DNA from 3 places in the Amycolatopsis sp. PSD-21 genome. Region 2 is predicted to be linked to each of the others. Evidence: riboswitches for the same ligand, from Rfam matches in the RefSeq annotation. Region 2 holds a riboswitch; each other region holds the start of a gene.
What was found. Region 2 has a riboswitch for cobalamin ahead of ACZ1DY_RS27945 (peptidase). Riboswitches for the same ligand answer to the same signal wherever they lie in the genome.
Positions count from the first base shown of each region.

Region 1 (7,561 bases), 2.5 Mb from region 2:
CTGCCAGTGACCGCCCGTCGTGAGTGGCGATTCGTGTTCTAACCCGAATCGCCACTCACGACCCACCCGACCCACACGTGAAGTGAGCCTTTATGACCACCTTTGACGCCTCCGCCGACGCCACCGGCCTCGGTGAGATCGAAGTCGGCGCCGCCCGCATCAACGTCGACGACAAGCGGATGATCAACGCCCGCGCCGACGTCAACCAGCTGCTGCCGATGAAGTACACCTGGGCGTGGGAGAAGTACCTCGCCGGCTGCAACAACCACTGGATGCCGACCGAGGTCGCCATGCAGGCCGACATCGCGCTGTGGAAGTCGCCCGACGGCCTCACCGAGGACGAGCGCACCATGCTCAAGCGCAATCTCGGCTTCTTCGCCACCGCGGAATCGCTGGTGGCCAACAACATCGTGCTCGCGGTGTACCGGCAGATCACCAACCCCGAATGCCGCCAGTACCTGCTGCGCCAGGCGTTCGAGGAGGCCGTGCACACGCACACCTTCCAGTACATCTGCGAGAGCCTCGGCCTGGTCGAGGGCGAGCTGTTCAACATGTACCGCGAGGTCCCGTCCATCTCGGACAAGGACGCGTGGGCGCTGAAGTACACGCAGAACCTGGAGAACCCGGACTTCGAGACGGGGACGCCGGAAGCCGACCAGGCCTTCCTGCGCGACCTCGTCGCGTTCTACGTGATCTTCGAGGGCATGTGGTTCTACACCGGCTTCGCGCAGATCCTCTCGCTCGGCCGCCGGAACAAGATGGTCGGCATCGCCGAGCAGTACCAGTACATCCTGCGTGACGAGTCGATCCACCTGAACTTCGGCATCGACTGCATCAACCAGATCAAGATCGAGAACCCGCACCTGTGGACCGAGGAGTTCCAGGCCGAGGTCCGCACCATGCTGACCGAGGCGTGCGAGCTCGAGGTCGCCTACGCCCGCGACACCATGCCGCGCGGCATGCTCGGGCTCTCGGCCGAGCTGATCGAGCAGTACATGCACTTCATCACCGACCGGCGGGCGCAGCAGATCGGTCTCGCGCCGATCTTCGGCGAGACGGAGAACCCGTTCCCGTGGATGTCGGAGGCGATGGACCTCAAGAAGGAGAAGAACTTCTTCGAGACCCGCGTCATCGAGTACCAGTCGGGCGGCGCCCTCGACTGGGACTGACCCCCGCACGCAACTCGCGTGCTCGAACACGTAACTCGCGTGATCAGACACGTAACTCACGTGATTGAACACGTAACTCGCGTGATTGAGCGGCGAACTCACGTGATCAGACGGACGACACGCCGGGCGCCCTCCGCCCGGCGTGTTCCGTTTCCAAACACGCGAGTTACGCCCTCAATCACCCGAGTTACGCCCCCGATCACGCGAGTTACGCCCCCGATCACGCGAGTTCGCCGTTCAATCACGTGTGGCGTCCGTCTGGTCACGCGTGGCGTCCGGTTCGTCACATGTCCAGCGGGCCACTGGCGCGCCTCGGTACGCTCCAGGGTGCTACTGGTTCGCCCGGCCTCCCCGGCCGGTCGAGGTAACAGGGAACCCGGTGCGAATCCGGGACTGCCCCGCAGCGGTATGTGGGAACGAAAGCCGTCACCGTGCGAGACACGGTAAAGCACTGGGCATGGCGTCCCGGGAAGCGACGGCCGGTAGGCGCGAGCGAGTCGCCCACGAGTCCGAAGACCTGCCCGTGGTACGCGCGCCGACGGCGTGCGTGAGTCCGGGCCTCGTGGGATGGGCGCGACCGAACGGCGGTCACTCCTGCGCGCGCTCCGGGCTCTCACGACAAGCTCGCGAGGAGAGAGCTGTGACCGAAATCGGCACGACAGTGCTGGGCTACCCCCGGATCGGACCGGACCGGGAACTCAAGCGTTCACTCGAACGCTACTGGGCGGGCAAGATCGACGAGGCCGAACTGCTGGCCACCGGCCGCGCGCTGCGCACCCGGGCCTGGCGGGATCTCAAGGCCGCGGGACTGGATTCCGTCCCCTGCAACACCTTCTCCCACTACGACCAGGTGCTCGACACCGCCGAGCTGTTCGGAGCGCTACCGAAGCGCTTCACCACGCTCGGCCTCTCGCCGCTCGACACCTACTTCGCCGCCGCGCGCGGCGTGCAGGACGCGCCCGCGATGGAGATGACGAAGTGGTTCGACACGAACTACCACTACATCGTCCCCGAGCTCGGCCCGGACACGGCGTTCTCGCTCGCCGGCACCAAGCCGCTCGACGAGTACCGCGAGGCCCGCGCGGTCGGCGTCGAGACCCGGCCGGTGTTGGTGGGCCCGGTGACGTTCCTGCTGCTCGCGAAGCCGTCGGAGACCGCTCCGGAGGGCTTCCGCCCGCTGGACCTGCTCGACGACCTCCTCGACGGCTACGTCGAGCTACTGCGCCGTCTGCACGACGAAGGCGTCGAGTGGGTCCAGTTCGACGAGCCCGCCTTCGCGGCCGACCGCACCGAGCGGGAGCTCAACGCGCTCATCCGCGCCTATCACCGGCTCGCGAAGGAAACCGCGCGGCCCAAGATCCTGGTCGCCGGGTACTTCGGCGGTCTCGGTCGCGGCTTGGGCGTGCTCGCCCGTTCCCCGATCGACGCGATCGCCGTCGACCTCGTCACCGATGAGTCCTTTGTGGACGCTGTCGCCGCCGAACCCGCCTTGCGGGACAAGGAGGTTCTCGCCGGTGTCGTGGACGGGCGCAACGTGTGGCGCACGGATCCGGCCCGCGCTCTCAGCCGGGCGGCGACCCTGCTGGGCACCGCGCGGTCGGTCAGCGTGTCGACGTCGTGCTCACTGCTGCACGTGCCCTACGACGTCGAGCGGGAGGACGGGCTCCACCCGCGTCTCAAGGGCTGGCTCGCCTTCGCCAAGCAGAAGGTCGACGAGGTCGTCCTGCTCGGGCGCGCACTGAAGGAAGAGGGGGTCGACCTCTCCACCGCCCGTGCCGCGGCCGCGGATCGCGCGGCGGCGGCCGATCTGGCCGACTCCGGGGTGCGCGCCCGGCTGGAGGCGCTGCGGCCGGAGGACACCGTCCGCTCCCCCTACGCCCGGCGCGCGGCGGCGCAGCAGGCCGCGCTGGATCTGCCGCCGTTGCCGAGCACCACGATCGGCTCGTTCCCGCAGACCACCGAGGTCCGTAAAGCGCGGGCGGCGCACAAGGCGGGTTCGCTGGACGACGCGGGCTACGAGGCCGCGATGAAGGCCGAGATCCGGCGCGTCATCCGGCTGCAGGAAGACCTCGGCCTGGACGTGCTGGTGCACGGCGAGCCCGAGCGCAACGACATGGTGCAGTACTTCGCCGAGCGGCTGGCGGGCTTCGCGGCCACCGACTTCGGCTGGGTGCAGTCCTACGGTTCGCGCTGCGTGCGGCCGCCGATCCTGTACGGCGACGTCTCGCGTCCCGAGCCGATGACCGTCGAGTGGGCGCGCTACGCGCAGAGCCTGACCGGCAAACCCGTCAAGGGCATGCTGACCGGTCCGGTGACGATCCTGGCGTGGTCGTTCGTCCGCGACGACCAGCCGCTGGGCGAGACCGCCCGTCAGGTGGCGCTGGCCATCCGCGACGAGGTGCACGACCTCCAGGCGGCGGGTATCCGCGTCATCCAGGTGGATGAGCCTGCCCTGCGGGAACTGCTCCCCCTGCGCGCCGCGGCGCATGAGGCGTACTTCGCGTGGGCCGTTTCGTCGTTCCGCCTCGCGACGTCCGGGATCGACGACGCGACGCAGATCCACACGCATATGTGCTACTCGGAGTTCGGCGACGTGGTCAAGGCGATCGACGCGCTCGACGCCGACGTCACCAGCATCGAGGCCGCGCGGTCGAAGATGGAGGTCGTCACCGACCTCGGCGCGGCGGGCTTCGGCCGCGGCGTCGGGCCGGGCGTCTACGACATCCACTCGCCGCGAGTCCCCGGCGTCGACGAGGTCAGCGGGCTGCTGCGGACCGCGGTCGGCGCCGTGCCCGCCGAGCGGATCTGGGTCAACCCGGACTGCGGCCTGAAGACCCGCGGCTACGCCGAGGTCGAGCCGGCCCTGCGGAACCTCGTCGCGGCCGCCCGCACGGTCCGCGCCGAACTGGCCTGACCGGTCCGTGAAGGCCTCCTTCCCTACCCTCAAGGTAGTGAAGGAGGCCTTCACGGAACTTCCATCGAGGTATTGTCAGGACGTCAACAAGGGTGCGATGGTGGAGTGGTAACCGATCTCAGCGGGGAGATGGTCACCCATGGCGAACGCCGTCGAAAAGGTCACCGGGGCGCTGCGCGAGCGGGTCCCGCCGCTCACCTCGATCCCCCTGCCACGTTCGGTCGACCAGCGCTGGCTCGGCGCGACGTGGCCGGTCCGCGAACTCGCGCCCGCTCCTCCCGGCCTCAAACCCGTCCTCGGCGACGAGGGCCCGCCGGTCATCGGCCACGCGCTGGACTTCATGCGTTTCGGCATCGAGTTCGGCCTGAAACGCTACGAGACCTACGGCCCCGTCTCGTGGATGGGCGCGTTCGGCCGCCGCATCGTCGCGCTCACGGGCCCGGAGGCGACGCAGATCGCGTTGGTGAACAAGGACAAGGCCTTCTCCCAGGAGGGCTGGAAGTTCTTCATCGAGCAGTTCTTCGACCGCGGCCTGATGCTGCTCGACTTCGGCGAGCACCACCTGCACCGCCGGATCATGCAGGCGGCGTTCACCCGGCAGCGGCTCACCGGCTACGTCGACCAGATGGGATCGGCCCTGCGCGAGGGCGTCGCCGCGTGGGCGGACCGGCCGAACCCGCGGATCTACTGGTCCCTCAAGCAACTCACGCTCGACGTCGCGACGCGTGTGTTCATGGGCATGCGGTCCGGCGACGACGCGGCCTCGATCAACCGCGCGTTCGTGAACTCCGTGCGCGCCGGCACGGCCATCGTGCGCTTTCCCGTTCCCGGCGGCCGCTGGGCGGCGGGCCTGCACGGCCGCAAGGTCCTCGAACGCTACTTCTCGGCGAACCTGCCCGCGAAACGGGCGGGCGACGGCGACGACCTCTTCACCGCGCTGTGCCACGCCACCACCGAAGACGGTGACCGCTTCACCGACTCCGACGTCGTCAACCACATGATCTTCCTGATGATGGCCGCGCACGACACGTCGACGATCACCAGCGCCGCCGCCGTCTACCACCTCGCCAAGAACCCCGAGTGGCAGGAACGCGCGCGTCAGGAGTCCCTCTCGCTCGGCGACGACGTGCCGGACATCGAGGCGCTGGAGACCCTGACGACACTGGACCTGGTGATCAAGGAATCCCTCCGGCTGGTGGCTCCGGTTCCTTCCCTCACCAGGAAGACCGTGAAGGACACCGAGGTCCTCGGGCATTTCATTCCCGAAGGGACACTCGTCGGGGTTTCCCCCACCGTCAACCATTTCTCGCCCGAGCACTGGACCGACCCGATGCGTTTCGACCCGGACCGCTTCGGCGAGGCACGCCGTGAGGACAAGTCGCACCGCTACGCGTGGATGCCGTTCGGCGGCGGCGCGCACAAGTGCATCGGCCTGCATTTCGGGACGTTCGAGGTGAAGGCGCTGCTGCACGAGATGCTGCGGGCGTATCGCTGGTCGGTGCCGGAGGACTACACCGCACGCTGGGATTACGTGTCCCTGCCGGTTCCGGCGGACGGCCTGCCGATCCGCCTGCGGTCTCGATGAGGCCACACCACTATCGAGTACTCTTGGTAACTTCCGGTCACCACTCGTGTAGCAGCGATCACCCTTTCAGCCGGTAGACACCCCGGATCGCGCATGATGCCGTGGCACTACACCCGGCCGGCTCATACCTAGTGTGGGCCCATGGGCTCGGACACCCGGTCTGAGCTGGCCATCGACCGCGCATTAAGAGGTGAAGTGTGCCCGAACCTGGTTCCGCGCCAGGGTTGGTGGACGTCGCTCGGAGATGGGCCGAGACGCTCGCTGACACTAAAGGAGTATCGCTTCCCAAGGAGCAACTCGAACAACTGCTGCTCGGTGTCGCCAAGGACGCCGTCCTGGCCGAGCCCGACCATCAGCCCGCCGTGCTGCGCTTCTCCAAGCTCTATTCCGCTTCTCCCATCGGGATCGCCCTCGCCGACGCCAACGGCGTGATCGTGGAGGCGAACGCCGCGCTCGGCCGTCTCCTCGGCTGCCGTCCGACGGCGCTGCGCGGCCGGGAGATTCCCGATCTCGGCTCCGCCGACCACGACGTCGCCCGCCTGCGGAACGCGCTCGCACAGCTCATGACGCACGGTCAGCCGACGCAGCAGGAACGCCTGCTGGTGAAGCACAGCGAGGAGGGCTCGCTCTGGGTCGACGTGACCCTGACCGACCTCCCGGGTGACCGGCCCGGTTCGGCCTATCCGGTGCTGATGGTCGCCGACGCCAACGAGATCCACCTGCTGCAGGAACGGCTGCTGCACCAGAACGTGCACGACCCGCTGACCGGTCTGCCCAACGCCACCGCCTTCGGCAACGCCCTCGAAACCGCGCTGGCCGGGTCCGGCGGCGATCAGGTCGCGCTCGTCTACCTCGACGTCGACGGCTTCAAGGTGATCAACGACGGTCTCGGGGCCGGCGTCGGCGACCAGGTACTGCGCGGAGTCGCGAAGAAGCTCAAGTCGGTCTTCTCCGGCCGGTACGAGGGCTCGGTCGCCCGGCTGTCCGGCGACGGGTTCGCCGTCCTGCTGCGCGGCGACTTCACCTCGCCGCAGGTGATCGCCTTGGTCGAGCAGGCCTTGGAAGAACTGGTCGAGCCGATCTACCTCGGCGGGCACGGGATCGGCGTCAGCGCGAGTGCGGGCATCGTCGTGCGCCCGGTCGCCGAAGGCGGTCCCGAAGACCTGCTTCGCGCCGCGGAAATCGCCCTGCACCGCGCCAAGGAGGCGGGCAAGGCGCAGTGGATGCTGTTCGATCCGGAACTCGACGCGCGTGACCGGAGCCGCTACCAGCTCGGCGCGGTCATCGCCGGCGCGCTGGAGAACGGCGAGTTCTCGCTGATCTACCAGCCGACGGTGAAGCTCGCGAATCCCGACCAGCTGGCCGCGGTCAACGCCGGATTGCGCTGGAGCCACCCGGAGAAGGGCGAACTGGACTCGGACGAGTTCTATCCGCTCGCGCAGATCACCGGGATGACCATCCCGCTCGGCCGGTGGCTGCTGGCCGAATCGCTCGCCGCCACCGCGCGATGGCGGAACAGGTTCGGCGAAGCCGCGCCCGACGTCTGCGTGCGCCTGCCGAACCGGCTGGCCATCGAGCCCGATCTGGTGCTGCTGGTCAAGGAACAGCTCGACCGGCACAACCTGCCTGCCCAGGCGCTGCGGCTGTGCACGGACCGCGAATCCATCCTCGACGAAGGCGGCGAGGTGCTCGACTCCTTCGCCGTACTGGCCGATCTGGGCGCCCAGCTGGTGCTGACCATCTCCGGTTCGGACGATCTGGAGCTGATCCCGCGGCACGGCCTGCCGGTTCGCCACGTGATCCTGTCCGGCGCGGTCGTCGACGCGCTGGCCGACGGCGAGGACGAGGCCGACGTGCGCCACCTGTGCCAGCTGGTCGCCAGGGCCAAGGAGC
Region 1 is NZ_CM145712.1:3,479,886-3,487,446, reverse strand. Features, by position in the region: gene ACZ1DY_RS16855 (ribonucleoside-diphosphate reductase subunit alpha) at 1-10, shown strand, start outside; gene ACZ1DY_RS16850 (ribonucleotide-diphosphate reductase subunit beta) at 93-1,169, shown strand; cobalamin riboswitch at 1,487-1,708, shown strand; gene metE (5-methyltetrahydropteroyltriglutamate--homocysteine S-methyltransferase) at 1,810-4,083, shown strand; gene ACZ1DY_RS16840 (cytochrome P450) at 4,223-5,668, shown strand; gene ACZ1DY_RS16835 (putative bifunctional diguanylate cyclase/phosphodiesterase) at 5,866-7,561, shown strand, end outside.
Region 1: linked by a shared signal. The riboswitch ahead of metE (5-methyltetrahydropteroyltriglutamate--homocysteine S-methyltransferase) and the one ahead of ACZ1DY_RS27945 (peptidase) in region 2 are both predicted to bind cobalamin.

Region 2 (7,561 bases):
GCAGACGAAAGCGAGGCCCCAGCGGGCGGTGCCGGCGACCGCGATCCCCGCGTCCTGCAACGCCTTGATACCCGTGCGGGTGGTGCCCGGCGCGGCGTTGGGCGAGCAGCGGGTGATCGTCGGCGCGGCGGTCCCGCCGTTGCCGTCCAGCTCTTGGAAGTCGACCACGACGGTGACGCCGGTGAGCGCGTCGGGGCCGGTGCAGATCCCGTTGTAGCCCTTGGTGGTGTCGACCGCGTTCGCGGGTGCGGCGGAAAGCCCGATCAGTCCGATGAGGACGGACGTGACGGCGAGCAGTCTCTTCATGGTGTTGCCCCCTTTTTCTTGGTGAAACGGCGAAGTACGAAAACCAGGGCGAGCACGGTGAGCAGCAGCAGGACGGCCAGTCCGGCGAGCCCCCAGATCAGCCATGACGGCGGGGAGCCGGACTGCTCCGCGGCCAGTACCGGTGCGGCGGACGGATTCGCCTCGGTCAGCGGCAGCCGGATCGCGGGCGAGAGCGGCGACTCGGCCGCGGTCAGCCAAGAGCGGCCCGCGACTCCTTGCGCGGCGGCCAGACTGGTCGGGAAGTCGGTCTCCCCGGCGGATCCCTTGGCCAAACCGCCGTCGGCTCGGACCAGCTTGCCCAGTGACCGCGCCGTTCCGCTCACGTCGAGGCCGGCGGCCTGCCGTGCGGCGGCGACGGCGGCGCTCAACGCGACGTCCGGTTCTCCGCCCTCTCCGGTGACGACGCCCTCGCCGGTCGGCCGGACGCCGAGCGCGCCCACCGCGGAGACGAACGCCGACACACGCCGCTCGGTCCAGCCGTCCGGGCGCCGGGATGGGGGCGCGGCGTCGGTGTGCGGCCGCGCGGCCAGCGCGGTGACCGCGGCTGCGGTCGCGGCGAGGTCGCCGGAGCCGCATTCCACGGTGTCGAGATGCTTCGGGAAAGTTCCGTCGGCGCACTGACGCGAAAGGAGCAGTTCGACCGCGGGCCCGGGATCGGCGGCGGTGGCGAGCACCGCCCAAGCATGCCGCTCGACGGTCTCGTCGGCATCGGCGAACGATCCGGTGTCGGTGAACTCGCCGTCGGCACCGCGCAGCTTCACCAGATCGGCGCGCAGTGGCCCGGCGGCATCCGACTTCGCGAACTCGGCGACGAGCACGAGTTTCGCGAGCGGTTCGGCATAGGACGCCTCGCCTTGCTCATACGGCGCGCCGTGGGCATAGGCCTGGACGGCTTCCGGCTTCAGCAGGAATTGCGACGCGCGGGCGACCGCGTCCGGCTGCTGGTCCAGCGCTCGCAGGGCCAGCACCACGTCGGCGGTGGCGTCGTAGTCGACGTAGGTCTTGCCGTCCTCGGCCACCTCCACGTGGTCACCGCCGGAGAGCCGGTTCGCCAGGTAGGCGCCGAGGCGGACGGGCGGTGTCGCCGTGTCCGGGATGGCGATCGCCGTCTCCGTCCTTACCTGGAGGCCGGTGGGCGTGCCCGCCTTCCTGGGTCTGGGCGGCGGCGTCACCGCGGTCGTGATGGTGGTCGTCGTGGGAGCCGGGGCGACGTTGGCCGGCGGCCGGACGTCACCCTTCGCGAGCGCGTAGAAGCCGACCTGCGCCAACCCGAGCGAAGCCTGGGCACCCGCACGGATCCAGGTGTCGAGCCCGCTGATCCCCGACGTGCGCGCGGACTCGTAGTCGGCGGGGTTGTAGGCGATCGCGCCGAGCTCGCCCGCGAGCTTGGTACCGGAGTCGGCGGCGGCGTTCGCCTGCGCGGATTTGAGGTACCGCACGCCCTTGTCCACCGCCGCGTCCGCGCCGCCGGCGTCGGCGAGCGCCTGGACGATCAGGCCGGTGCTGTTGGTGTTCGGCGCTTCGGTGCTGACGCCACCACCCCAGCCGCCACCGGCGGTCTGGTTCGCCTTGAGCCACGAGACGGTCTTGGCGATCGGCGCGTCGAGCCCGGTCGCGCCCGCCTTCCGTGCGGCCAGCAGCGCCGAGAGCCCGAGACCGGTGGCGTCGCCGTCCGACGGCGACAGGTCGAGCGGTTTCCCCTCGTCGCAGGTCGAGATCTTGCGGCCGTCCGGCGTGACGTGGTCACCGGTCTCGTTCGTCGGGATGTCCTTGAAGAAGAGGCGGAAGTAGCCCTCGGAACACTGCTGGGTCAGCAGCTTGTCGATGGCGAGCCGTTCACTCTCCCCCGCCGCGGCGAGCCCGATGACGCCGAGCGCCTGGCCGAAGGTGTTCGCGTCGTTGTTCACCGGGCCGGTGTGCTCCGGATCCTTGGAGTAGTCGCTGATCCGGCCCTTGTCGGGGCCCTTGCGCATGATCGCGGCATGGGTCTCGGCGACCAGGTCGTATCCGTCGACGTTTCGCGGGTCCCGGCCGGAAACCTGCGCGGCGACCAGCATCTTGGCCAGCGAGCCGCCGACGACGACCTTGTCGTACCCGCCCCCGGGAATCAGCCCGTCCCAGGTGAAGTAGTCGGTGGCGTGGCCTTCTTCGTCGAGGAACCTCATGATCGGCTCGGCTTTCGTGCCGTCGCCCGAGGCGTACATCGCGAAAAGGACGTCGAGCATCACGCCGTGGTCCGGCAGTGTGCCACCGCTGGGATTCTCGAGCGTGCCGTCCGGCTTCAGCTTCGTCGCGAGCCAGCGGGAATTCGCCTTCGCGGCGCCGAGGTCGTTCACGGCGGCGGCCGTCCCGGTGAGCAGTGCGGCGACCACGCCGACGCTGACGGCGAACGCCATCGCGGCCAGGTACCCGCGGCGCATGGCTCCTCCTTGCGGCGTGACGGAGGACGGCGCGGGACGCCGCGGTCACCCCTGTTTATCGCGACAGTGGTTCGTTCATCCGCCCGTTCGGTATCCCGGCTCGCCCCGGTGAAGGGCCTACGGTTGCGCGACAGCGCCGGATTTCGACCGGCTTCCCCGTCACGGGCGGCGGTGTTCTGTTGTCGAGCGAGGCGAGGTTAACACTCGATCACCTCCGGCAGGCACCGCTGACCAGGTCGGTCATCAGGATCACACCGGTCCTTCGCGCTCGGCGGTACTCTTCGGTTCGTCCGATTCAGCGCGGTCGTGGGGGAAGTCCGGTGAGAGTCCGGCGCTGTCCCGCAACGGTGTGCCTCCAGGCGAGCCCGGTCACCCACGTCGCGCGGTGTCACCGACTCCTGTCGTGGAAATGCGGGAAAGGGTTCTCATGAGACGTTTGGTTTTCGCTGTCGTGCTGCTGTGCGGCATCGGGCTGGTCGCCGCTCCGGCGGCGGCCGCGGCCACCCACAACAAGGCGGACGCCGCCGCGGGCTGGCTCGCGAGGCAGATGACCGACGGGGAACGGTTCGAAGCCGACTTCGGCGGCCAGAAGTTCCCCGACCAGGGTTTGACGATCGACGCGATCTTCGCGTTCGCCGCCGCCGGGGTGTCGGACACGAACGCGGGCAAGGCGATCGCGTGGCTGGCGAAACCGGAGATCACCACGGCCTACGTCGGCGGTGGCACGGAGGCGTACGCGGGCGCGCACGCCAAGCTGCTGCTCGCCGCGCAGATCCGCGGCAAGGACCCGGCGTCGTTCGGCGGTGTCGATCTGAAGGCGGGCCTGCTCTCGCTGCTCACGCCGTCCGGCCGGTTCTCCGACCGGTCCGAATACGGCGACTACTCCAACGCTCTTTCGCAGTCGCTCGCCCTGCTGGCGCTGGACCGCACCGGCGAGGCGCCGGCGCGGGCCGTGGCGTTCCTCGCGGGCAGCCAGTGCCCGGACGGCGGTTTCCCCCTGAACTTCGGCGAAGCGACTTGCGTGAGCGACGTCGACGCGACCGCGACGGTCGTCCAGGCCCTGCGCGCCACCGGTGACGCGGTGAACGCCGGAGAGGGCACCTCCTGGCTGGTCACCAAGCAGCACCCGAACGGCGGCTTCGGTTTCGCCACCGACGCGCCGAACGCCAACAGCACCGGCCTCGCCGCGCAGGCGCTGGCCGGGCACCGCCCCGCCGCCGCGATCAAGGCGCGGGAATTCCTGCGGTCGCTGCAGACCGGCTGCGCCGGCGCCGAGGCGGACCGCGGCGCGATCGCCTACGACGCCACGGGCCTGAACCCGTCGACCGCCCCGCGCGCGACCGCGCAGGCGATCCTCGGCCTGGCCAGGGTTCCGCTGAGCGACCTGCACGGCGGCGGACGTCCGCAGGCCCCGGTCCTGGCCTGCCCGTAACTCGCGTGATCAGAGACGTGACTCGCGTGTTTGGAGGCGTAACTCACGAGTCACGCCGCTGATCACGCGAGTTACGGCTCCAAACACGCGAGTTACGCCTTCGATCACGCGAGTTCGTCATTCGCCGGCGGCGACGCGGCGCGCGAGCTCCACCCGGGACCGCACTCCCAGTGCCGTGAAGATGTTCCGCAGGTGGTGATCCACCGTGCGATGGCTGATCACCAGCCGCCGCGCGATCTCCTTGTTCGTCTCCCCCGCCGCCACCAGCCGGGTGATGGCGTCCTGCTGCGGGGTGAGCCCGGCGAGCGACCGGTGCGGGGTGTCGACGGTCTCGCCGGTCGCCCGCAGCCCGGCCCGCGCCCGTTCGGCGAACCGGGTGGCGCCGACGTTTTCGAAGCCCCGTAAGGCATCGCGGAACTGGTCGCGGGCGTCGCGGGTCCGGCGATGCCGTCGCAGCAGGGTGGCGTACGCGAACCGGGTCCTGGCGAGTTCCATCGCGCCGCCCGCCCGCCGGTGCGCCTCGATGGCCCGTACGAAACGCCGTTCCGCGGTCTCCGGATCCGGCGCGGTCAGCGCGTGACAACGGTGGCTCAGCGCGAGCCAGCAGGGTTCCGCGCCCGCGAGGGTCCAGCGGTCGAACACCTCCAGCGCGGCCAGCGCGCGTTCGGGCCGCCCGGAACAGACGGCCGCTTCGACGAGTTGCGGGGTGGCCAGCACCCGGATCACCGGCTGGTCGCCGGAGACACCCGAAGCGAGATCTTCGAGCCTGCTCAACGCGTCGTCGGGCCGGTCCTCGGCGAGGTCCAGACAGGCGTTCGCCCACGCGGCGACCGCGGCGGGCCTGCCGAGACCGCGTTCGGCGATCCCCTCGGCCGCCTCGTCCAGCTCCGGTACACGGTCACCGAGCAGGGCGGCGGCCAGGCCCAGCAGCGTCAGATGCTCCATCCGCAGGTTGTGCGGTGCGCGCAGCCCGTCGCGGGACGCCGCCCGCGCACAGGGGATGCGGTCGAGCGCGATCGCCGAGAGCGACAGGTAGATCAGCGCCCACGGCAGTTCCGCGTGCCGTTTGCCGAGCCGCGCGCGGCTCACGGCCGCGGCCGCGTATTCGTGCGCCCGTTCGGCATGCCCGCGGGCGAAGGCCGCTTCGGCCGCCCAGACGGCCCCGGCGACGTCCGAACCGGCCATCCCCTTGGCGACGGCGTCGGTCAACGGAGCGACGGCGTCCTCGTGGCGGCCGGCGTAAACCGAGGTGAGACCGTGGAAATGGGCGGACGCCAGCTCGTCGCCCGCCGGGACCGTCCGGGCGAGGGCCCGGTAGCCGCTCAGGTCACCACCGAGCCTGCGCGCCTCACCCGCCAGCAGGAGCGCGCCCGCCGGATCGGGCAGCAGTTCCGCCGCCGCGCCCAGTTCGTGGGTGGCGACGGCGGGATCGCCGTCGCGCAGCTCGATCTCCCCGTGCAGCAACGCCACCGCGCCCGGTTCCGTGTCGACCCTGGACAGCAGCAGGCGCGCCCAACCCGGTCTGCCCGCCTGCCAGGCCGCGTCCGCCGCCGCCAGGAGCCTGGTCGCCCGCGTCGCCGGATCGGCGGTCAGGGCGGCGGCGCGTTCGAGCTGCCGGGCCGCGGCCGCGTGATCCACCGCCGGTGCCGCGGCGAGCGCGTCCGCGAGCGGCTCGGACGGCGTGGCCGTCGCCATCGCGCGATGCCAGAGCGCGTCGGGCCCCTCCTCGGCGAAGGCCAGACGCGCGTGCGCCGCCCTGCGGTCGGCCGGGGACGCCGCCGCGTACCAGGTCGCCTTCCTCGCGGAGAAGTCCATGCAGGTGGCGAGAAAACGGAGACGTTCGTCGAGCCGCATCGCTTCGAGCTCGGCCGCGTAACGAGGCAGCCGCTCCCGCAGGATGGGCGAGACCGGCTCCCGCCCGGCCGCCTGAGCGGATGTCAGCGAAGCCGCCAGCGCGACCAGGTCGGCCGGGTTCCCGTCTCCCAGCTCGACCAGCTGCGGGCGCACCCCGGCGGGCACGCCGCGGTCACGCAGCACCTGATCGGCGGCGGAATCGGTCAGCGGCGGCAGCTCGACGGAGTCGAACTCGTCGGATCCCGACCGCGAGGCGAGCACCATCCCGACCGGCGCGCCCGCCAATCGCCTGGCGGCGAAACCCAGCGCCGCCAAGGATTCCGGATCGACCCAGTGCGCGTCGTCGACCCAGCAGATCGTCGGCGCCGAAACCGCGCCGAGGCGGTCCCGCGCCTCCGCGCCGCCGGAGACCGGCGCGCCGAACATCCGCTGCAGGGCTCCGTAGGGCAGCTCGCGTTCCGCGCGCAGGCCCCGTACACCGACGAGCCGGACGCCGAGGGTGGCGCGCAACGCGGTGAGCAGGGCCGATTTACCGAGCCCTTCCGCGCCGCGGACCAGCACGGCGCGTCCGGCGGCCGACCGCAGCCCGCCGAAGAGGTCGTCCCTCCCCCGCAGCGGGTACACAGGCATCGGCGCCTCCTCGAGATCCCTCTCGATGAAACACCAGGCGTAAGTGTTTCACAAGGTCTTGCTCGGTACCCGTCCTTCCACGAGCGCGCCGAGCAGCGTCGACGCCGCTTCGAGATCGGGGGTCCGGGAGGCGAGGACGTCCGAGTACAGGAACGCTTCCCCCAGCCGCACGATGGCGTAGCAGAGGCTGTCCAAGCCGACCGCGGGCTCGAAGCCCCCGTCCTCGACGTCGCGGCGAAGCAGCTCGACGTGTGCCGCGATCACCCTCGGCTGGACGCGGCCGTCCGGGTCGGTCAGCAGCCGGATCGCCAGCACCGGCTCGTCGTCGAGGAAGCGCCGGAACCCAGCACTCGCCGCCAGCACGGACCGGTACTCGCGCATGATCGACAGACAGCGCAGTTCACCGGCCGCGTTGCGCACCACGTCGCCCTCATCGCGCTCCCAGGTGCGCGCGGCGGCCGTCAGGGTGCGCTCGGACAGGTAGTAGAGGGCATCACCGAGCAGGTCTTCCCGGTTGCCGACGCGGCGGAACAGGGTGCTGCGCGAGATGCCCAGTTCCTGGGCGAAGGCGGAGGTGTCGACGCGGACGCCGCGATCGATCCACCGCGCCGCGGTGCGGACTATGTCCTCGGCTGAGGGGTTCACGATCGCCGATCGTACGGGCGGCCGGGCCGTCCGGAACGCGCGCGGAGCAAGACTGGCGATTTCACCGATGCAGCCCCGTCCCGCCCTTTGCCACAGTCCATCACCACGGACCGTGTTCAACGGCGAACGGAGACGGCACCATGCGCAGTACGACTCGGATCCTTTGTGGACTGGCCACCGTCGCGGCACTCACTGTCGCCCCCACGGCGGCCTACGCCGCCGAGAACCCCTACGAACGAGGCCCCGACCCGAC
Region 2 is NZ_CM145712.1:5,987,367-5,994,927, forward strand. Features, by position in the region: gene ACZ1DY_RS27935 (flagellar hook-length control protein FliK) at 1-306, opposite strand, end outside; gene ACZ1DY_RS27940 (hypothetical protein) at 303-2,747, opposite strand; cobalamin riboswitch at 2,837-2,904, opposite strand; cobalamin riboswitch at 3,017-3,142, shown strand; gene ACZ1DY_RS27945 (peptidase) at 3,175-4,179, shown strand; gene ACZ1DY_RS27950 (helix-turn-helix transcriptional regulator) at 4,297-6,663, opposite strand; gene ACZ1DY_RS27955 (QsdR family transcriptional regulator) at 6,712-7,308, opposite strand; gene bdeA (bis(hydroxyethyl) terephthalate hydrolase) at 7,449-7,561, shown strand, end outside.

Region 3 (7,561 bases), 160 kb from region 2:
CGTCTGGTGTCCCGAAAGTGGCTTTCGCGACACGAGCGTCAGGGCCGCGCCCCCCGTCCGCCCGTAAAACCAAACGCGCCCAGAACTGTCCCCTATGGACAGTAGGTCACTCAGGCATCGTGATCGCGAACGGAGCCGAGACGTCCTCATGGCTGATCATGAGCAGCGCCGTCCCGCGCCGCGTCGCCTCGGCGGTGAGGAAATCCAGCAGCCGCGCGCGGTTCGCCGTGTCGAGCGCCGAGGTCACCTCGTCGCAGATCAGCACCGTGGGGTGGGCGAGGAGCGCCCGGGCCACGGCACAGCGCTGGAGCTGGCCACCGGAGAGCTGGCCGGGCCGCCGGTCGGCCGCGTCGATTCCGAGGCAGCGCAGGGTTTCCGTCGCTTCGAGCCGGGCGTCCGCGCGGCTGAGCCCGCGAAGGAGGCGGGCGGTGTCGGCCACCTGGTCGAGCACGTCGCGGAATTCGTCGAAGGACGCGCGGCTGTCCTGATGGACGTATTGGATCGCACGCAGTTGCGCGCGGGTGCGACGACGGGCGAGGCGGGGAAGCCGGACGCCGTCGATTTCGATGGTGCCCGCGCTCGGTGGAGTCAAACCGGCGAGAGCACGGGCGAGTGTCGTCTTGCCCGCGCCCGAGACGCCGGTGAGCGTGGTCCGGCTGCCGGCCGCCAGCTCCAGGTCGAAGTCCTCGACGAGCGTCGTCCGCCCGGCGCGCACGGTGAGTCCGCGAACGACGAGCACCGGCGAAGACGGTGAAGGGGGCGGCGGGCCTTCGAAACGCACGGGGTCGGGGAGCGTCGGGGACGGCACCAAGCGGTGGTCGCGGAGTTCGGCGACGTCGCCGTCCAGGGCGCGGGCCAGCGTGAGGTCGTGGGTCAGGATCAGCAACGCCGTCCCGGCCCGGGAAAGCTCCGCGAGCCGGGCGGTGAGCACGGCCCTGTTCGCCGCGTCGAGACCGCTGGTCGGCTCGTCGAGGACCAGCACCCGGGGCCGGTTCACGAGGGTGGTGGCAAGCGCCATGCGCTGCTGCTGTCCGCCGGACAACTGATGCGGGAACCGCCGCCACAACGCCTGTTCGAGCCCCGATTCCGCCAGCGCGGTGCGGGCCGCCGCCAGCCGGGCGGCACGGCCGTGGTGGCGGAGGGCGGCGAGTTCGGCCAGCACGGGCCCGCAGCGGCGGACCGGGTCAAGTACCGCCGACGGCTGCTGCGGCAGGTGGCCGATGACGCCTGCCCGCGCCCGCCGCAGTTCGGAAGCGGTCCGGCCCAGCAGCGGGGATCCCGCCAGCATCACCGACCCGGACAGCGTGATCCCCGGGCGAGCCTGTCCGGTCGCGGCGAGACCCAAGGTGGTCTTTCCCGTGCCGGACGCGCCGAGCACGACGAGTACCCGGCCCGGTTCGAGGGACAGTGAGACGTCGTCGAGCAGAACGGTTTCCCCGGCGCGGGCGGACAGCCCGCTGATCTCCAGGACGGTCACGGGATCACCCGCCTGGCGGCGAGCAGCCGGTCGGCGACGAGGTTCGTGCCGACGCACAACGCCATCAGCAGCGCGGCGGGCACGAGGACCACCGCGGGCGAGGTGTAGAGCGCTTCGCTGTTGCGTTCGATGACCACGGCCCAGTCCGGGGAGTCGGCCGGCAGGCCGAGACCGAGGAAGTTCGCCGACGCCAGCAGGTAGAGCACCACGCCGAGACGGGTGCCGGCGTCGGTCGCGACGGGGCCGGCGAGGTGCCGGGCGACGTACCCGAGCTGGATCCGCCACCACGGTTGTCCTTGCAGGGTAAGGGCTTCCACGGCGGTCCGGCAGCCGGGCGCCAGCGCCGCGGCCCGCACCACGCGGGTGATCGCGGGCAGCTGGAGCACGGCGACGACGGGAATGAGCACGCCCGGCCCCCGGTGCCCGGTCGCGGCGAGCACCATGAGCACCAGCAGCGAGGGGAAGGCCAGCACGAGATCGAGGGATCGCATCACGGTTTCGTCGGCCAGGCGTCCGCGCCCGGCCGCGACCAGACCGAGCGGCACCCCGATCAGATAGGCGAGCCCGAGCGCGGCGGCCGTCATGCCGATCACGGGAAAGCCGCCCGCGAGGATCACCGTGAGCGCGTCACGGCCGAGGACGTCGGTGCCCAGCGGATGGGTGCCGTCGGGTGTCTGCCACGGCGCCCCGACCGATTCCACAGGGCCCGCGATCACCGGCCCGGCCATGGCGAGCGCCAGCGGTACCGCGAGGAGGGACCAGCCCAGCATCCGTTTCACCACGTGGCACGCTCCCGCTGCGGCGTGAGCCGATGCGCCACGAGGTCCGCGACGAGGTTCCCGAGCACGACCACCCCGGCGAACAGCAGCACGTAGCCCTGCACCTGCGGGATGTCCCGGTTCTGCACGGCCTCGACGAAACCCGTGCCGAGCCCGGTGATCGCGAACAGGGACTCGACGATCACCGTGCCGGTCAGCAGGCCTTCGACGGCGCGGGCGAGTTGCTGCACGGCGGGCGCCGCGGCGGCGGGCAGGAGATGCCGCAGCACCACGGTGCGTTCGGGCAGGCCCAGCAGGCGCAGGTGCCCGGCCACCTGGCCCCGGGTCTGCTCGGCGATTCCGATCCGGAGTTGCCGGGCGACGTCGCACAGCTGCCGGGCGACCAGCACGATCACCGGCAGGACGAGGACTTCGGGGCGTGCGGTCAGGTCCGTTCCGGCCGCGGTCGCCGGGAGCAGTCCGGTGTAGACGGCGAATCCGGCGACCAGCAGCAGACCGAGGACGAACTCGGGGATGGCGTGCAGGAACAGCGTGACCGAGGTGAGCATCCGGTCGGTCCGTGATCCTTCGCGCAGCCCGCAGGTCACCCCGATGGCCAGCGCGAGCGGTACGAGCACGAGCAGGGTCACCCCGGCGAGCACGGCGGTGGCGGCGAAACGCCGGGTGATCTCGTCGGTCACCGGGGCACCGGTCACGAGCGACCGGCCGAGATCCCCGCTCATCAAACCCGAAATCCAGTGCCCGAACCGGTCGAGGACCGGCTGGTCGAGGCCGAGCCGGTGGCGCACGGTCGCCACCTGCTCGTCGGTGGCCTGCTCGCCGAGCACGACCGACGCCGCGTCGCCGGGAAGCAACGCGGTCACGGCGAACGTCGCGACCAGCACGAACATCGCCTGCAGTACCGCGAAACCCAGCCGCCGGGCGGTGTAACCCGGCACGTCAGGACAGCCGGGCGCGGTCGAACCTCGCCCAGTCGAAGGTGTTCGGCGGCGCGGTCACCAGTCCGGAAACCCGCTTCGACACACCGATCGTCCAGGTGCTGAACCCCCAGGCGAGCAGGCCTCCGGACGCGTGCACGATCCGCTGCGCGTCACCGAACAGCGCCAGCCGGGCACCTTCGTCCGCGGTGGCCGCCGCCCGGTCCATGAGGGCGTCGAACTCCGGCGAGGCGAAGCCGTTGACGTTGTTCGAACCGCCGGTCCGGAAGCGCTGGTTGAGGAACGTCGGCACCGGCAGGGTGGCCGTGCGGGTCAGCGCGGCGACGCCCTTGGTCTTGATCTCGCTGAAATAGGTGCTCGACGCGCGCGTGTTCGGCGTGACCTTCAGCCCGATTTCCCCGAGCTGCCGGGAAATCAGCGTGGCCGCGGTGGCGAAACCCGGGTCGACGTCGCTGGTTTCGACGGCGAAGGCCAGCCCCTCCGCGCCCGCCTCCCGGACGAGCGAGCGGGCCAGTTCCACATCGCGCCCGCGCTGGGGGATACCGGCGGCGTACCCGCGGAGTCCCTTGCCGAACAGGTCGTTGCCGATCTCGCCGCGGCCGGCCAGTGCGACGCGGTTCAGCGCCTCTCTGTCCACTCCGGACAGTACGGCGCGGACCAGCCTCGGGTCGGCGAACGGCGGCTGCGTCACGCGCAGGATCATGCCCTGCATCGTCGTTCCCTTGGCTTCGAGCAGCGAGACGCGCGCGTCACCGGCCAACCGGGCCGCGGTTCCGGCCGCGAGATCGTGGGCGTAGTCGACCTGCCCGGACAGCAAGGCGTTGACGCGCGCGGCTTCCTCGTTGACCGGGACGAATTCCAGTTCGCCGACGTTCGGCGCACCGTCCCAATGGGACTCGTTCCTGCGGAACACCGCCGGGCCGCCAGGGGTGAACGAGACGAACCGGAACGGGCCGGAGCCGACCGGCGCCGTGAAGTCCGTCGTACCGGCGGGCACGATCTCTGCGCCCGGAGCGCCCCAACCCGACGGGAACTCGAAGTCGGGCGCGGTCAGGATCAGCTCGATTTCGTTGGGGGACACCGCTTTGCTGCGGCCGAAATCAACCTTCGCGAAGTACTGCCGTGATGAGGAGGCCAGCGCGGGATCGGCGATCCGCCGGAAGGTGTAGAGCACGTCGTCCGCCGTGACCGGACGGCCGTCGTGGAAGGCCGCCCGCCGCAGCCGGATCCGCCAGCGCGTGCCCGAATCGTCGCTCTCCCAGGACTCCGCGAGCCGCGGCCGCAACGAGGTGTCGGCGTTGTAGGCGACCAGCGTGTCGAAGAGCGCCTTTGCCCTCGCCTGGTCGACGAAAAGGGAGACCTGCGCCGGGTCCAGCGTCTCCTTCGAGCCGCCCGCGGCGAACGCGACCCTCAACCGGCCTGTGTCCGCCGGCGCGGTCCCGCACGCGGCCAACGGCGTGAGAGCGGCCAGGGCGAGGAGCCGCCGGCGGGTGAGCGGATGACGCGTCATAGGAACCTCCGGGACATCGAGCACTGTCCCGGGCGCGCGGCCGCACGTGAACGGGACCCCGCTCCGTACTCCACGACAGTTGGGGCTGGCGGTACCCGGCGGGCAGTCCGGCTCTCGGCACCGGGAGTCCTCCCAGGCCGATCACGGTTGCGGGTCAGCGCCGGATTCACACCGGCTTCCCCCGACGGGCACCTTCTTGCGTTGTGGCGCCCACGGTAACCCATGACCGCGGTGTGCTACACAGGATCAAGATCACGAAGGGAGGCCGGTGGACGAGAAGCTCGCGGCGGACTGGGTGCGCCGGTGGGACATCCAGCAGGAACGCTACATCGCCGACCGCGAAGAACGCTTCGCCGTGCTGATCGACGTCGTCGAGCACGTATGCCGTGGCGTCGCCGAGCCGCTGGTGCTGGACCTCGGCTGCGGACCGGGATCGCTGGCCACGAGGCTTGCCGGGCGGCTCCCGCGGGCACGGATCGTCGGCGTCGACAACGACCCCTTCCTGCTCGCGCTCGCCAGGGCCACCCGGCCGCCGGGGGCGGAAATCGAGTACCTCCAGGCGGACCTCGCCCAGAGCGGCTGGCTGAAGTGGGGGCCGGTCGACGCCGCGGTCTCGACGACCGCGTTGCACTGGCTGCGTCCCGAGCGGCTCGCCGAGGTCTACCGTGACCTCGCCGGAGCGCTGAGGGCGGGCGGAGCGCTCGTCAACGGTGATCACTTCTACGACGAACAGCCTGCCATCCGCGAACTCGCCGAGGTGGTCAAGAACCGGCGGGCGGAGCGTGCCGGGGTCGGCGCCAACGAGGAATGGAAGGCCTGGTGGGCCGCGGTCGCCGCCGATCCCGCGCTGCGTGAGCGGTTCACGGCCGACGAGCTGCGCGGCATTTCGACCGGCTACGGCAACCGGTTGAGCCCGCAGGAACACACCAGGCTGCTCCGGGAAGCGGGCTTCGCCGAAGTGGCCCCGGTGTGGCAGTTCGGCGACGACTACGTCCTGACGGCCTTGCGCTGACGCCGATCCGGCCGTCGGTCCTGGACGCGTCGGGCGACGGCGAGCACGACAGGCGCCGCGAGCCAGCACAGGTAGGCGGCGGTGTCGTTAGTCAGGAACGAGACGGGTACGGAGATCCCGAACACCGCGGCGAGGCAGACGCTGCGAGTCAGGCTTTGGGCGAACACCTTCGGCGGCCCGCCGGTCCCGTACAGGTGTCCGCGCCGGATCTCCCGGATGATCAGCGCGAACGACGCCGAGGCCAGGACCTGCACCATCGCGTACACGCTGAACCGGAGCGGGAAGGCGCCCTCGGCGGTGATGACCCGCGTCGCGAACGGCATCAGGACCTGCATGAACAGCCAGGCCAGGGTGAGGCTGATCAGGCGCCCGTTCAGTGCGCGGACGTAGGGGAAGATCTCGTGGTGCGCTCGCCAGTGCGCGGAGATCACCACGAAGCTGAGCGCGAAGGCGATGTATTCCTTGCCGTGGGCCGAGATCGAGCTCAGCATGGCGCCGGTGGTGTCGCCGTGGGGGATCGGGAGATCCAGCGCCAGCAGGGTGAGCGCGATCGCGATCACCGCGTCGGCGAAGATGCCGAGCCGCTCGGCGGCGGCCTTTCCGATCGCGCCGCCGGTCTGTGTCGTCATGGTGAGTGCCTCAGGCGGCGATCTTCGCGGCGAGGCGCCGCGATCGCAGGGCCAGGACGATCATGACCGCCGGGAGCAGGACGTCGGTGACGAGCACTCCGCCGGTGTTGCCGGGGGCGTGGTCATCGTTGGCGAACCATTGGTAGACGTGGCCGATCGCGGCTCCCCAGAGGAACATCCCGCCGGCGATGCCGATGGTGAGGCGTTCGCGCGCGGAGGCCGAGGCGGCCCGGAAGCCCAGGACGGCCAGCGCGAGGTTGGCGAAGGCGATCTCGAACATGAACGGCGTCCGCTCGAAGCCGATCGCCGTGGCCATGACGTCCGGGAAGGCGAGGAAGGCGACCGTCATCCACAGGCTGCCGCAGCCGAAGGCGCCGATGGCCCACCAGCGCTGCCAGATTTCGAGCCGCTCCTGAGACGACGTCGCGTGGCGGGCGCGGAGGAAGGCTCCGGCGGCGGGCACGACGACCCAGACCAGGGGGAAGGCGGATTGGGTGAAGTAGTTCATGCCTTCAGTCTTACCTAGTTAATATTAACCCGTCAACACTGATGGTAGGGTGGCTCCGTGGACGACGGACTCGCGGACCTGCTGCACCGGGTGGTCATGCTGATGGGCGAAGCCGCCCGTCGGCGCGCCGACGACCCAGACGGTTTGACGTACAGCCAGATACGGCTTCTGGGCACGCTCGAGGAGATCGAGCCGGCGACGCAGCACCGGCTCGCCCAGGCGCTGTCGGTCTCCGACCCGGCGATCAGCCGGGCCCTGCGGCCACTCGAAGCGGACGGTCTGGTGCGGATCACCGTCGATCCCGAGCACGCGCGCCGACGGCTGGTCCGGCTCACCGATCTCGGCCGGAAAGCCTTCCACGCCGCGGGAAAGCCGCTTTACGACGAGCTGCGCGAAGGGCTCATCGCGGCGGGCTTTCCGTACGAGCGCTATCTCCAGGACACCGTCCGGCTGGCCGAAATCCTCGCGGCCGACTGAGCCTTACCGGGCTTTTTCCAGCACCAGCGGGGTTTCCGCGGCCGGCAGGACGCGTGCTTTCGCCTTCACCCGAGACAGCATGACCGCGCACACGATCGCGAAGAGGAGGGGCACCGTGGCCGCCACGACGATGTCCCGCGCCGCCAGCGCCTGCCCGATGAGGACGCCCGCGATCCCCGGCCCGACGATGGAACCGAGCCGTCCCAGCGCGGCCGCCCAGCCCACACCGGT
Region 3 is NZ_CM145712.1:6,149,795-6,157,355, reverse strand. Features, by position in the region: gene ACZ1DY_RS28805 (ABC transporter ATP-binding protein) at 107-1,477, opposite strand; gene ACZ1DY_RS28800 (ABC transporter permease) at 1,474-2,259, opposite strand; gene ACZ1DY_RS28795 (ABC transporter permease) at 2,253-3,194, opposite strand; gene ACZ1DY_RS28790 (ABC transporter substrate-binding protein) at 3,196-4,704, opposite strand; cobalamin riboswitch at 4,807-4,933, opposite strand; gene ACZ1DY_RS28785 (class I SAM-dependent methyltransferase) at 4,973-5,716, shown strand; gene ACZ1DY_RS28780 (TMEM175 family protein) at 5,692-6,345, opposite strand; gene ACZ1DY_RS28775 (DUF6790 family protein) at 6,356-6,853, opposite strand; gene ACZ1DY_RS28770 (MarR family winged helix-turn-helix transcriptional regulator) at 6,911-7,330, shown strand; gene ACZ1DY_RS28765 (MFS transporter) at 7,334-7,561, opposite strand, start outside.
Region 3: linked by a shared signal. The riboswitch ahead of ACZ1DY_RS28790 (ABC transporter substrate-binding protein) and the one ahead of ACZ1DY_RS27945 (peptidase) in region 2 are both predicted to bind cobalamin.